DNA from 3 places in the Roseateles sp. P2_H4 genome. Region 2 is predicted to be linked to each of the others. Evidence: predicted binding sites of a transcription regulator. Region 2 holds the regulator's gene; each other region holds the start of a gene.
What was found. The regulator FNR, encoded in region 2, switches genes on or off when oxygen is low (the NO sensors DNR and NnrR bind a similar motif). The targets are predictions, from matches to a motif close to TTGATNNNNATCAA.
Positions count from the first base shown of each region.

Region 1: the regulator FNR is predicted to act here: its motif matches at 1,347-1,360, upstream of AC1DW3_RS23090 (hemerythrin domain-containing protein).
Region 3: the regulator FNR is predicted to act here: its motif matches at 1,737-1,750, upstream of AC1DW3_RS15145 (TraR/DksA family transcriptional regulator).

Region 1 is NZ_JBFUFR010000035.1:27,523-30,725, forward strand. It holds gene tkt (transketolase) at 1-1,270, opposite strand, end outside; gene AC1DW3_RS23090 (hemerythrin domain-containing protein) at 1,395-2,006, shown strand; gene AC1DW3_RS23095 (P-loop NTPase fold protein) at 2,003-3,203, opposite strand, start outside.
Region 2 is NZ_JBFUFR010000037.1:56,104-59,306, reverse strand. It holds partial or broken gene AC1DW3_RS23835 (urease accessory protein UreH domain-containing protein) at 1-48, opposite strand, end outside; gene hemN (oxygen-independent coproporphyrinogen III oxidase) at 48-1,430, opposite strand; gene fnr (fumarate/nitrate reduction transcriptional regulator Fnr) at 1,538-2,296, shown strand; gene AC1DW3_RS23820 (BON domain-containing protein) at 2,510-2,845, opposite strand; gene AC1DW3_RS23815 (sigma 54-interacting transcriptional regulator) at 3,033-3,203, opposite strand, start outside.
Region 3 is NZ_JBFUFR010000018.1:86,280-89,482, reverse strand. It holds gene AC1DW3_RS15155 (cation-translocating P-type ATPase) at 1-707, opposite strand, end outside; gene AC1DW3_RS15150 (c-type cytochrome) at 806-1,318, opposite strand; gene AC1DW3_RS15145 (TraR/DksA family transcriptional regulator) at 1,315-1,680, opposite strand; gene AC1DW3_RS15140 (methyl-accepting chemotaxis protein) at 1,867-3,203, opposite strand, start outside.

The sequences.
Region 1 (3,203 bases), on a different contig from region 2:
CCATGCCGAATTCGCGCACGCCGTAGTTGATGTGGCGGCCGTTGTTGGGCTTGCCATCGGCCTCGAAACGCAGCGCCGGCGTGGACGAGGTGTTGGTCAGGTTGGAGCCGGTCAGGTCAGCGCTGCCGCCCAGCATTTCGGGCAGGGCCAGCGTGAAGGCTTCGAGGGCCAGTTGGCTGGCCTTGCGGCTGGCGACGGTCTGCGACTCGGCATGGGCCTTGACGACGGCGTCGACGGCGATCTGCGCGAAGTTGGCGGGCAGCACGCCGGCCATGCGGCGCTGGAACTCGGCGGCCAGCTCGGGGTGGGCTTCGGCATAGGCGTCGAAGCGCGTGTCCCACTCGGCCTCAATCTTGTCGCCACGCTCCTTGGCGTCCCAGGCCGCATAGACCTCGGCCGGCACGGAGAAGGGCTCGTGCTCCCAGGCAAGGGCCTCGCGGGTCAGCTTGATCTCTTCCGCACCCAGCGGCTCGCCATGGGCCTTGGCCGTGTTGGCGCGGTTGGGCGAACCCTTGCCGATGGCCGTCTTGGCGATGATCAGCGTCGGCTTGTCGGTGCTCTCCTTGGCCTTGCCGATGGCGTCGTCGAGGGCGTCGACCTCATGACCGTCCACCGGGCCGATGACGTGCCAGCCATAGGCCTGGAAGCGCTTGGCCGTGTCGTCGGCGAACCAGGGCGCGACCTGGCCATCGATGCTGATGCCGTTGTCGTCGTAGATGGCGATCAGCTTGTTCAGCTTCCAGGCGCCAGCCAGCGAGGCGGCCTCGTGGCTGATGCCTTCCATCAGGCAGCCGTCGCCCAGGAAGACATAGGTGTGGTGATCGACGATCTCGTGGCCTTCGCGGTTGAAGTCACGTGCCAGCAGCTTCTCGGCCAGCGCCAGGCCGACGGCGTTGGTCACGCCCTGGCCCAGCGGGCCGGTCGTCGTCTCGATGCCGGGGGTGACGCCCACTTCGGGGTGGCCCGGCGTCTTGCTGTGCATCTGGCGGAAGTTGCGCAGCTCGGCTATGGGCAGGTCATAGCCCGTCAGGTGCAGCAGTGCATAGATCAGCATCGAGCCGTGGCCGTTGGACAGCACGAAACGGTCGCGGTTGGCCCAGTGCGGGTTGGCCGGGTTGTGCTGCAGATGGTGGCCCCACAGCGCGACGGCGATGTCGGCCATGCCCATGGGCGCTCCGGGGTGGCCGGAGTTGGCCGCCTGCACCGCGTCCATCGCGAGGGCGCGGATCGCGTTGGCCATGAGGGTGGGGGAGGCGGTCGATGCAGTCATGGCCGGGGCTTTCTTGGGCTGGAGGAGCAAAACCAGGGATTTTACGGGGGTGCCCTGGGTGGGCATTGCCGGGGCCTTGATCCAGCGCAACACCAGCCGCCCCGCGAAGCGCGACGCTTGGGGCATGTCTGCCTCGCCCATGCCCCTGGCGGTGCGCGTCATCCGCGCCGAGCACGACGCCCTGGCCGCGATGCTGCGCACCCTGCCCCTGCTGCTCGATGCCCAGAAGCGCGCGGGCGTACCGCCCGACTTCGCAGCGCTGCGGGCCATGCTGTTCTACGTCGACGAATTTCCGGAACGCTTGCATCACCAGAAGGAAAGCGAGCTGCTCTTCCCCAAGCTGCGCGCGCTGGCGCCCGAGCTGCGCGAGACGCTGGACGAGCTGGAGGTAGACCACGCCCAGGGCGAGCGCGCCATCCGCGAACTGCAGCACAGCCTGCTGGCCTGGGAGCAGATGGGCGACGGCCGGCGCGAGAAGTTCGAGCAGCAGCTGAAGGTCTACTCGGCACGCTATCTGCGCCACATGAAGCGCGAGGAGACGGCCATCCTGCCGCGGGCGGTGGCCCTGCTGTCCGCGGACGACTGGGCCGACCTCGACGAAGCCTTCGGCAGCCACCAGGACCCGCTGGCCCCGCGGGCCGGGCAGCCGGTGGACGAGGCCTATGCGCCGCTGCGGCAGCGCATCCTGGCGGTGTTGCCGGCGCCGTTCGGGTGGGGGCCGGCGCTGGGCGCTTAGAAGGCGGGATCGGGCAGACTGGCAGCGGCCGCCTCGCCACGCTCCCAGGCACGCAGCGTGAAACGAAAGCCCACGTCGTTGCGGATTTCCTGGCGACCTACCCCTCGCATCGACGCGGACCGCATTGCCGCCGGCGGATCGGCGAAAGAACCGCCGCGCAGCGACAGGGCCTCTGCGCTCGAGCCGTCGCGCCCCTCGAGCGAGGGCCAGTCGGCGCAGATTTCGGCCACATTGCCATGCATCTCGTACAGCCCCCAGGGATTGGGTGGCAGGCTGGCCACCGGCGCCGGCCCGGCGCTCAGCATGCGGACCTGGCCGGCATTCACGCTAACGCCAAAGGCCCAGGGCGTGACCGTGCCCGCCCGGCAGGCGTACTCCCATTCGACTGCACTGGGCAGTTGCACCCTGCAAGGCGGCAGCAGCCGCGCGAGCCGACGCAGGAACTCGAAGACCTGTTCCGGAGCGACGCCCCTGACGGGCTCGTTGTCATCGTCTCCGTTGCGGCTCGGGGGCATCTGCTCGGGCATCAAGGTCCACCACAGCACCCGGGTGCAGGCTGTGTCGGCCATCCAGAAGCCGGTGTGCAGACTGGCCGGCGCCGGCAAGGGTTCGTCGGACATGCGGCCTGCCTCATCAGAGGGAGAGCCGCTCAGGAAACTGCCCGGCTCCATCCAGCGCAAGCGCTGCGTGACCGGGTGCGAGCCACTGTCACGCGTGATCGTCAGCAACGCGAAAACACCGAAGCGGGGTTCCGCACCCGCTCTCAGCACCACCTTGTAGTCCTCCACGCGCTGGGACGAGATCTCCTCGATCGATGCCTGCCAGCCGCTAGGCACCTGCCAAGCCGCCGCCGCAGCGACGTCGCGCGTCGCCAGCGACACACGCAGGTCGCGGTCCAGCATCGGCGCCAGCACATAAGGCGACAGCGAATCCTCTTTTTCCACCCGGACCCGGCTCGCCCAGCTGGGTCGACGCAGCACCGCATGCAAGGGTGCGCCGAAGGCCCGCAGCAGCTCGATCGCCATGGCCTGCGACAGATGAGGCCGCAGCTCGCGCAGCACCTGCTCCACGGCACCCGGTGGCATGCCCTCCTCCATCCAGTCTCCGATGCGGGCGAACCACGGCGAGCTGCGCAGCAGCTCCCAGAACCCCACTGGCAGGCTGCGGCCGCGCAGCACTTCGCCCTCCTTGGAAAGC
Region 2 (3,203 bases):
CAGGCCCATCAGCGTGACTGACGCGATGAGCGCAGCATCGAGCGCCATCAGATGATCTTGGAGAAGCGCTCGCGGCTGGCGTCGGCCTGCAGATAGCGGTCGAAGACCAGGGCCACGGCGCGCACGAAATACCAGCCCAGCGGCGTGAGCTGGATGGCGCCGGGTTCCAGCACGACCAGGCCCTGGTCCGCGAGCTGGCCGAGGCGCTCGAACTCGGGTGCGAAGTAGGCGGGCACGTTGACGAGGTAGGACGCCGCGATGGACTCGAACTCCACGCGGCCCTGGCACATCAGCGCCATGATGACGGCGCGGCGCAGCAGGTCATCGCGCGTCAGGGCCAGGCCGCGCTGCACGGGCAGCTGGCGTTGACGCAGGGCGTCCTCGTACTCGTCCATGGTCTTGGCGTTCTGCGCATAGGTGGCGCCCACGCGGCTGATGGACGACACGCCCAGGCCGACGAGGTCGCAGTCCGGCTGCGTGGAATAGCCCTGGAAACCGCGGTGCAGCAGGCCCTGGCGCTTGGCCACGGCCAGCGAGTCTTCCGGCAGCGCGAAATGGTCCATGCCGATATAGGTGTAGCCCTCGCCCAGCAGCGCACTGATCGCGCCGGACAGCATGGCCAGCTTGTCACCCGCAGGGGGCAGCAACTCGGCCACGATGCGGCGCTGCGGCTTGAAGCGCTGCGGCAGGTGGGCATAGGCGTACATCGCGATGCGGTCCGGGCGCAGTTCCGCCACCTGGGCGATGGTGCGGGCGAAGCTCGCCGGTGTCTGCAGCGGCAGGCCGTAGATCAGGTCGACGTTGGTGGATGAGAACCCCAGTTCGCGGGCCCGCAGCATCAGCGCGGCCACCTGCTCCAACGGCTGCACGCGGTGCACGGCCTTCTGTACGGCGGCATCGAAGTCCTGCACACCGAAGGACAGGCGGTTGAAGCCCAGGCCACGGAGATGCGCCAGCCGCGCGGCGTCCACCGTGCGCGGGTCCACCTCGATGGACAGCTCGGCACCCGGCAGCAGCTTGAAGCGCCGGTGCAGCGCGTCCATCAGCGAGCTCAGCTCGGTGTCGGACAGGAAGGTCGGTGAGCCACCGCCCAGGTGCAACTGCGATACCGGCGCCGTGCCTCCCATGGCCTCGGCGACCAGGTCCATCTCCACTTCCAGCGCGGCCAGGTAGGGCTGGGCGCGCTCATGGTGCTTGGTGATGATCTTGTTGCAGGCGCAGTAATAGCAGAGCTGCTCGCAGAACGGGATGTGGACATAGACCGACAGCGGCTGCGCCGTGCCGCGCTGGCGCAGCGCCTGCAGGTGCTGAGGCCCCTGGTAGGCCTCGACCAGGCGGTCGGCGGTGGGATAGGACGTGTAGCGTGGGCCGGCCACGTCATGGCGGCGCAGCAGGTCGGCATCGATGGGGCGGTCTGTGACAGCGGGCATGCCCTCACTGTGCCGACAGGAACAACCCAGGGCGTTGATCCAGGTCAAGGCCGCTGCGGGTGCCGCCGAGAACAATGTGTTCCATGCTGACCACCCTGACTAGCCCGATGAGCGTGCCGATCACTCCCGACATGCCCTCGAAGCCCTGCTCCGCGCTCGAGCCCCTCAAGGTGGCCTGCGCCAGCTGCAATCTGCGGGAACTCTGCCTGCCCGTGGGCCTGAACGCCGGCGAGCTGCAGAAGCTCGACGGCCTGGTGGAGAAGCGCCGCAGCGTGCAGCGTGGCGACCACCTGTTCCGCAACGGCGACCGCTTCGAGGCCCTGTACGCGGTGCGCACCGGTTTCTTCAAGACCTGCGTCGGCAGCGAGGACGGCCGCGAYCAGGTSACCGGYTTCCAGATGGCMGGCGAGCTGCTSGGSCTGGACGGCATCAGCAGCGACCACCACCACTGCAACGCGGTCGCGCTGGAGGACTCTTCCGTCTGCGTGATCCAGTACCGCGACCTGGAAGCCCTGTCGCGCGAGTTCAACGTGCTGCAGCACCAGTTCCACAAGATCATGAGCCGCGAGATCGTTCGCGACCACGGCGTCATGCTGCTGCTGGGCAATATGCGCGCCGAGGAGAGGCTCGCGGCCTTCCTGCTGAACCTGACGCAGCGCCTGCAGGCGCGCGGATTCTCGGCGTCCAGCCTGGTGCTGCGCATGACGCGCGAAGAGATCGGCAGCTACCTCGGACTCAAGCTGGAGACCGTCAGCCGCACCTTCTCCAAGTTCCAGGAGGACGGGCTGATGGAGGTCAAGCAGCGCCAGTTGCGCATCCTCGATCAGGCGGGGCTGCAGGCGCTGGTCAACAACTCCCGGGTTTGAGTTGAAGCCCCTCGTCCAGCCCGGCCCTGCTGAACGCGGGCAGAGCTGGCCGGTCCCCCGAGGGGACGGCGATGCTTGCGGCATTGAGCCGCAAGCACATCGCCCAAGCGGGCCGGCTTGGGGCGGCCCGGCGCTCGGCCCGGAAATCTGGGGTCACGCGAAAAAAAGGCCCCGCGGGGGCGCGCGGGGCCTCGAGATCGAAGGTGACGGCGATCAGCCGACCTTGATCTCGTTGCGCACTTCCTTCACGCCCGGCACGGCCGACACGAGCAGCACGGCCTTCTGGGCCAGGTCTGCCGTGGGCGCCGCGCCCTTCAGCACGATCACGCCGGCGCTGGTGCTGCTGACGGTCAGCGGCAGCGCCTGCAGGTCCTTGTCCTTTTGCAGGGCGGCCTGGGCCTGGCTGGTGATGGCGGCGTCACCTGCCGGCTGAGCCTGCGCGACCTGTTGGTCCGGGGCCGGTGCTTGATCGGCCGCAAAGCTCGCGGTCGCGGCACCCGCCATCAGGGCGGCAGTCAGCAGTCGGGCGAAGGTGGATGTTTGTCGCATGCAAATCTCCTGAGGATGCGTGAATCGAAGGCGGCACCGGGTGGCGCCACAAACGGCTTAGCGCAAGGCCTGTGCCAACCTGCGATTTCCCTTGCAGATCAAGCACTTGCCAAAAAACTCGGGGGTGAACAGCGGCCCAGGGCGGCACTTTTGTCGCCGGGTGGCGACAGGCTGCGCGGCTGCGGCGCTAAGCGCTTGATTCGTCTGACAGTTTCCTGTCGCCGGATGCCGACGCGGGCGCTAGGGGGGCCGCCTCCGCACGGAACAACTGCGGGTCCAGGCCATGCTTTTGCAGCAGGCGATAGAACTCGGTGCGGTTGCGGTCGGCCAGGCGCGCCGCCTCGGCCACCTGGCCCGA
Region 3 (3,203 bases), on a different contig from region 2:
GTTTCGATGGCCGCCAGCGACGCGCCGATGCGACCGACCTGCGTGCCGGCGCCTGTCGCCACCGCCTCGATGACGGCGTGGCCCGCAATGGCCAGGGTGCTCGCGTAGACGAAGGCGCCGCCGTTGCTCTGGGGCGATGCCATGGCCAGGCCGTCTTGCAGTTGCCACACCCGCTTGCTCACCGGCACCGACTCCCCGGTGAGCAGCGACTCGTCGACCTGCAATCCGACCGCCTCGCGGACGATGCCATCGGCGGCGACGCGCTCGCCCTCCCCGACCAGGAAGAAGTCGCCGGGCACCAGTTCGCGCGCCGGGATGCGTGCCATGAGCCCGCCTCGCAGGACGCGCACCTGCGGTGCGGACAGCACGCGGAGGGCCGCCAGCGCATGCTCGCTGCGTCGCTCCTGGAAAACGACCAGGCCGACGGTGACGACGGCGAAGAAGGCCAGCAGCAGCCCCTCGCCCAGGTCGCCCAGCAAGAGGTAGAGGGCTGCGGCAGCCAGCAGCAGCAGGAACATGGGCTCGGTGAACACGCCGCGAAGCGTGCGCAACATGCCGCGCCTGTCGGTATCCCCCACCTCGTTCGGGCCATGCGTCGACAGGCGCTGGCGGGCCTGCGCGTCGCTCAGCCCGCGTGGGAACAGGGGTGTTGCGGCAGGGGGATTTCCGCTGGTGGGCGTCGCCGCTTCAGCGTGCAAGATAGCCACCGCTGGCACGACCGATTCCCGAGGCGCCCCCGCTCATCAGGGTGACTTTTGCTTGAAGCATGGCGCTCTCCTGCTGCGCGAAGGCCGACGGCAAACGCTCAGTCGGGCGCTCGCTGTCGCAAAGGACGGCCCGTCCCCTGCCTGCCATCGGCACGGGCCGACAGATAGGCGTAGAGATCGATGATGTGGGCCGTCACCGTGGGGTCGCCCTGCCAGGCCGGCATCACCAGCGCCTCTTCCCTGCCCTGCAGGACCTTTTCGACCAGGGCACTGCGTGCAGAGCCCTGCGGGTCGGACTCTGCCGCAGCGAGTATCCAGTCGTAGCGCCTGAGCACCAGGCCCACGAACTGATGCGAGCCCATCTCGCGCAGCCTGGGCAGCAGGTCGGGGCCGGTCGCCGTACCTGTCGCCGCTGCGCCATGGCAAGTCGCGCACTTCTGCTGGAACACACGCCAGCCGACGTAGACCTCGCCTTCCGGCAAGGCGCGGCGCGCCAGCTCTTGAGCAGGCCTGGCGTTCTGCACCTCCAGGGCGCAACCGGTGGCCAGCGCGGCCACGGCGAGTGACGCGAGCACCGGCAGGCGATATCGCGCCGCGTCGTTCGCGCTCATGGCAGACGCTCCTGGGCAGCCTGGCAGGAAGCGCACAGCCGCACGGACGGCAGGGCCGTGAGACGCGCCGCTGCGATGGCCTCGCCGCAACCGGCGCAGTCGCCATAGCTTCCAGCCTCCAGCCGGCCCAGCGCGTCATCAACGTCCTGCAACTCCTGCAAGTCCCGGGCGGCCTGGAAGTCCTCGGTCTGCTGGCGCTGCATGAGCTCCGCGCCGTCCTTGAGGTCTCGGACCTCCGGGCTTTCCGTCTGCGCGTCCTGACGCGCCAGCTGCACCGCACGCACTTCGGCTCGCAGTTCGGTCTGGCGGTGTAGCAGCAGTTGGCGCAGCAGGGGCCACTGCGCTTGCGTCCGAGTTTGCATCTTGGGCTGTCCTTGGTCGGCGAACAACCATGCTATGCAGCGCGCGGGCAAGCGGGTTGCGCTGGATCAATCCGGACGACGAAGCCCGGACCCATGGGCTGCAAACACCGGACGTCCCGGCTGGCGCATGGGCGCTGCTGGCAGCCCCGCTTGCCAACAGCGGCACGTCGGGACGTCCGCCGCGCCTCAGCGCGTGGCAGGAAGGCGGAAGGTCGACACCGTCTCCACCAGTTGCTGGGCCTGCACCTTCAGGCCATCGGCCGCGGCGGCCATCTCCTCCACCATCGCCGCGTTCTGCTGCGTGGCCTGGTCCATCTGCGTGACGGCCGTGCCGACCTGGCTGACGCCGGCGCTCTGCTCGGCGCTGGACGAGCTGATCTCGCCCATGATGTCGGTGACGCGCTGGATGCTGCTGACGACGCGGTCCATGGTCGCGCCGGCCTGGTCGACCAGGGTGTTGCCACGGTCCACACGCTCCAGGCTCTGCGAGATCAGCGTCTTGATCTCGCGAGCGGCTTCCGCGCTGCGGCCGGCCAGCAGCCGCACCTCGCCCGCCACCACCGCGAAGCCGCGCCCCTGCTCGCCCGCGCGCGCCGCCTCGACGGCCGCGTTCAGCGCCAGGATGTTGGTCTGGAAAGCGATGCCGTCGATGACCGAGATGATGTCGCCGATGCGGCGCGAGCTGTCGTTGATGCCCTTCATCGTGTCGACGACCTGCTTGACGACCTGGCCGCCCTCGGCCGCCACGTGCGAGGCGTTCTGCGCCAGCTGGTTGGCCTGCTGGGCGTTGTCGACGTTGTTGCGCACCGTCGCACCCAGCTCGTCCATGGACGCCGCCGTCTGCTGCAGCGCGCTGGCCTGGCTCTCGGTGCGGGCGCTCAGGTCCTGGTTGCCGGAGGCGATCTCCGAGCTGGCATTGGCCACCGACTCCGAGCCGTCACGCACCTGCTGCACGATGCTGGCCATGCTGTCGCGCATGGCCTTCACACCCTGCATGACGCTCTCGTGGCTGCTGCCCCTCAAGTCGATGTCGACGCTGAGGTCGCCTTCGGCGAGCTGGCGCGTGATCTCGTTGACGCGGGCGGGCTCGCCGCCCAGCTGGCGCGTGATGCTGCGCGTGATGGCCAGGCCCAGCACCAGCAGCACGCCGGCCAGCACCCCCACCCCCAAGCCGACCTTCCAGACGCGCTGCCAGATGGCCGCGTCGACGGTGTCCACATAGACACCCGAACCGATGATCCAGCCCCAGGGCGTGAAGCCCTTGACGTAAGACACCTTGGGCACCGGCTGCTCGCTGCCCGGCTTGGGCCACATATAGGGCAGGTAACCCGCACCACTGGCCTTGACGATGTCGACCATCGCAACGAAGAGCGGCTTGCCGGTCGGGTCCTTGTTGTTGTTCAGCGTCTTGCCTTCCAGCTCCGGCTTCATCGGATGCATGACCATGATGGGGCTCATGTCATTGACCCAGAAATACTCATTGCCGCTGTAGCGCAGACCGCGCAGGGCGGCGAGGGCCGCCT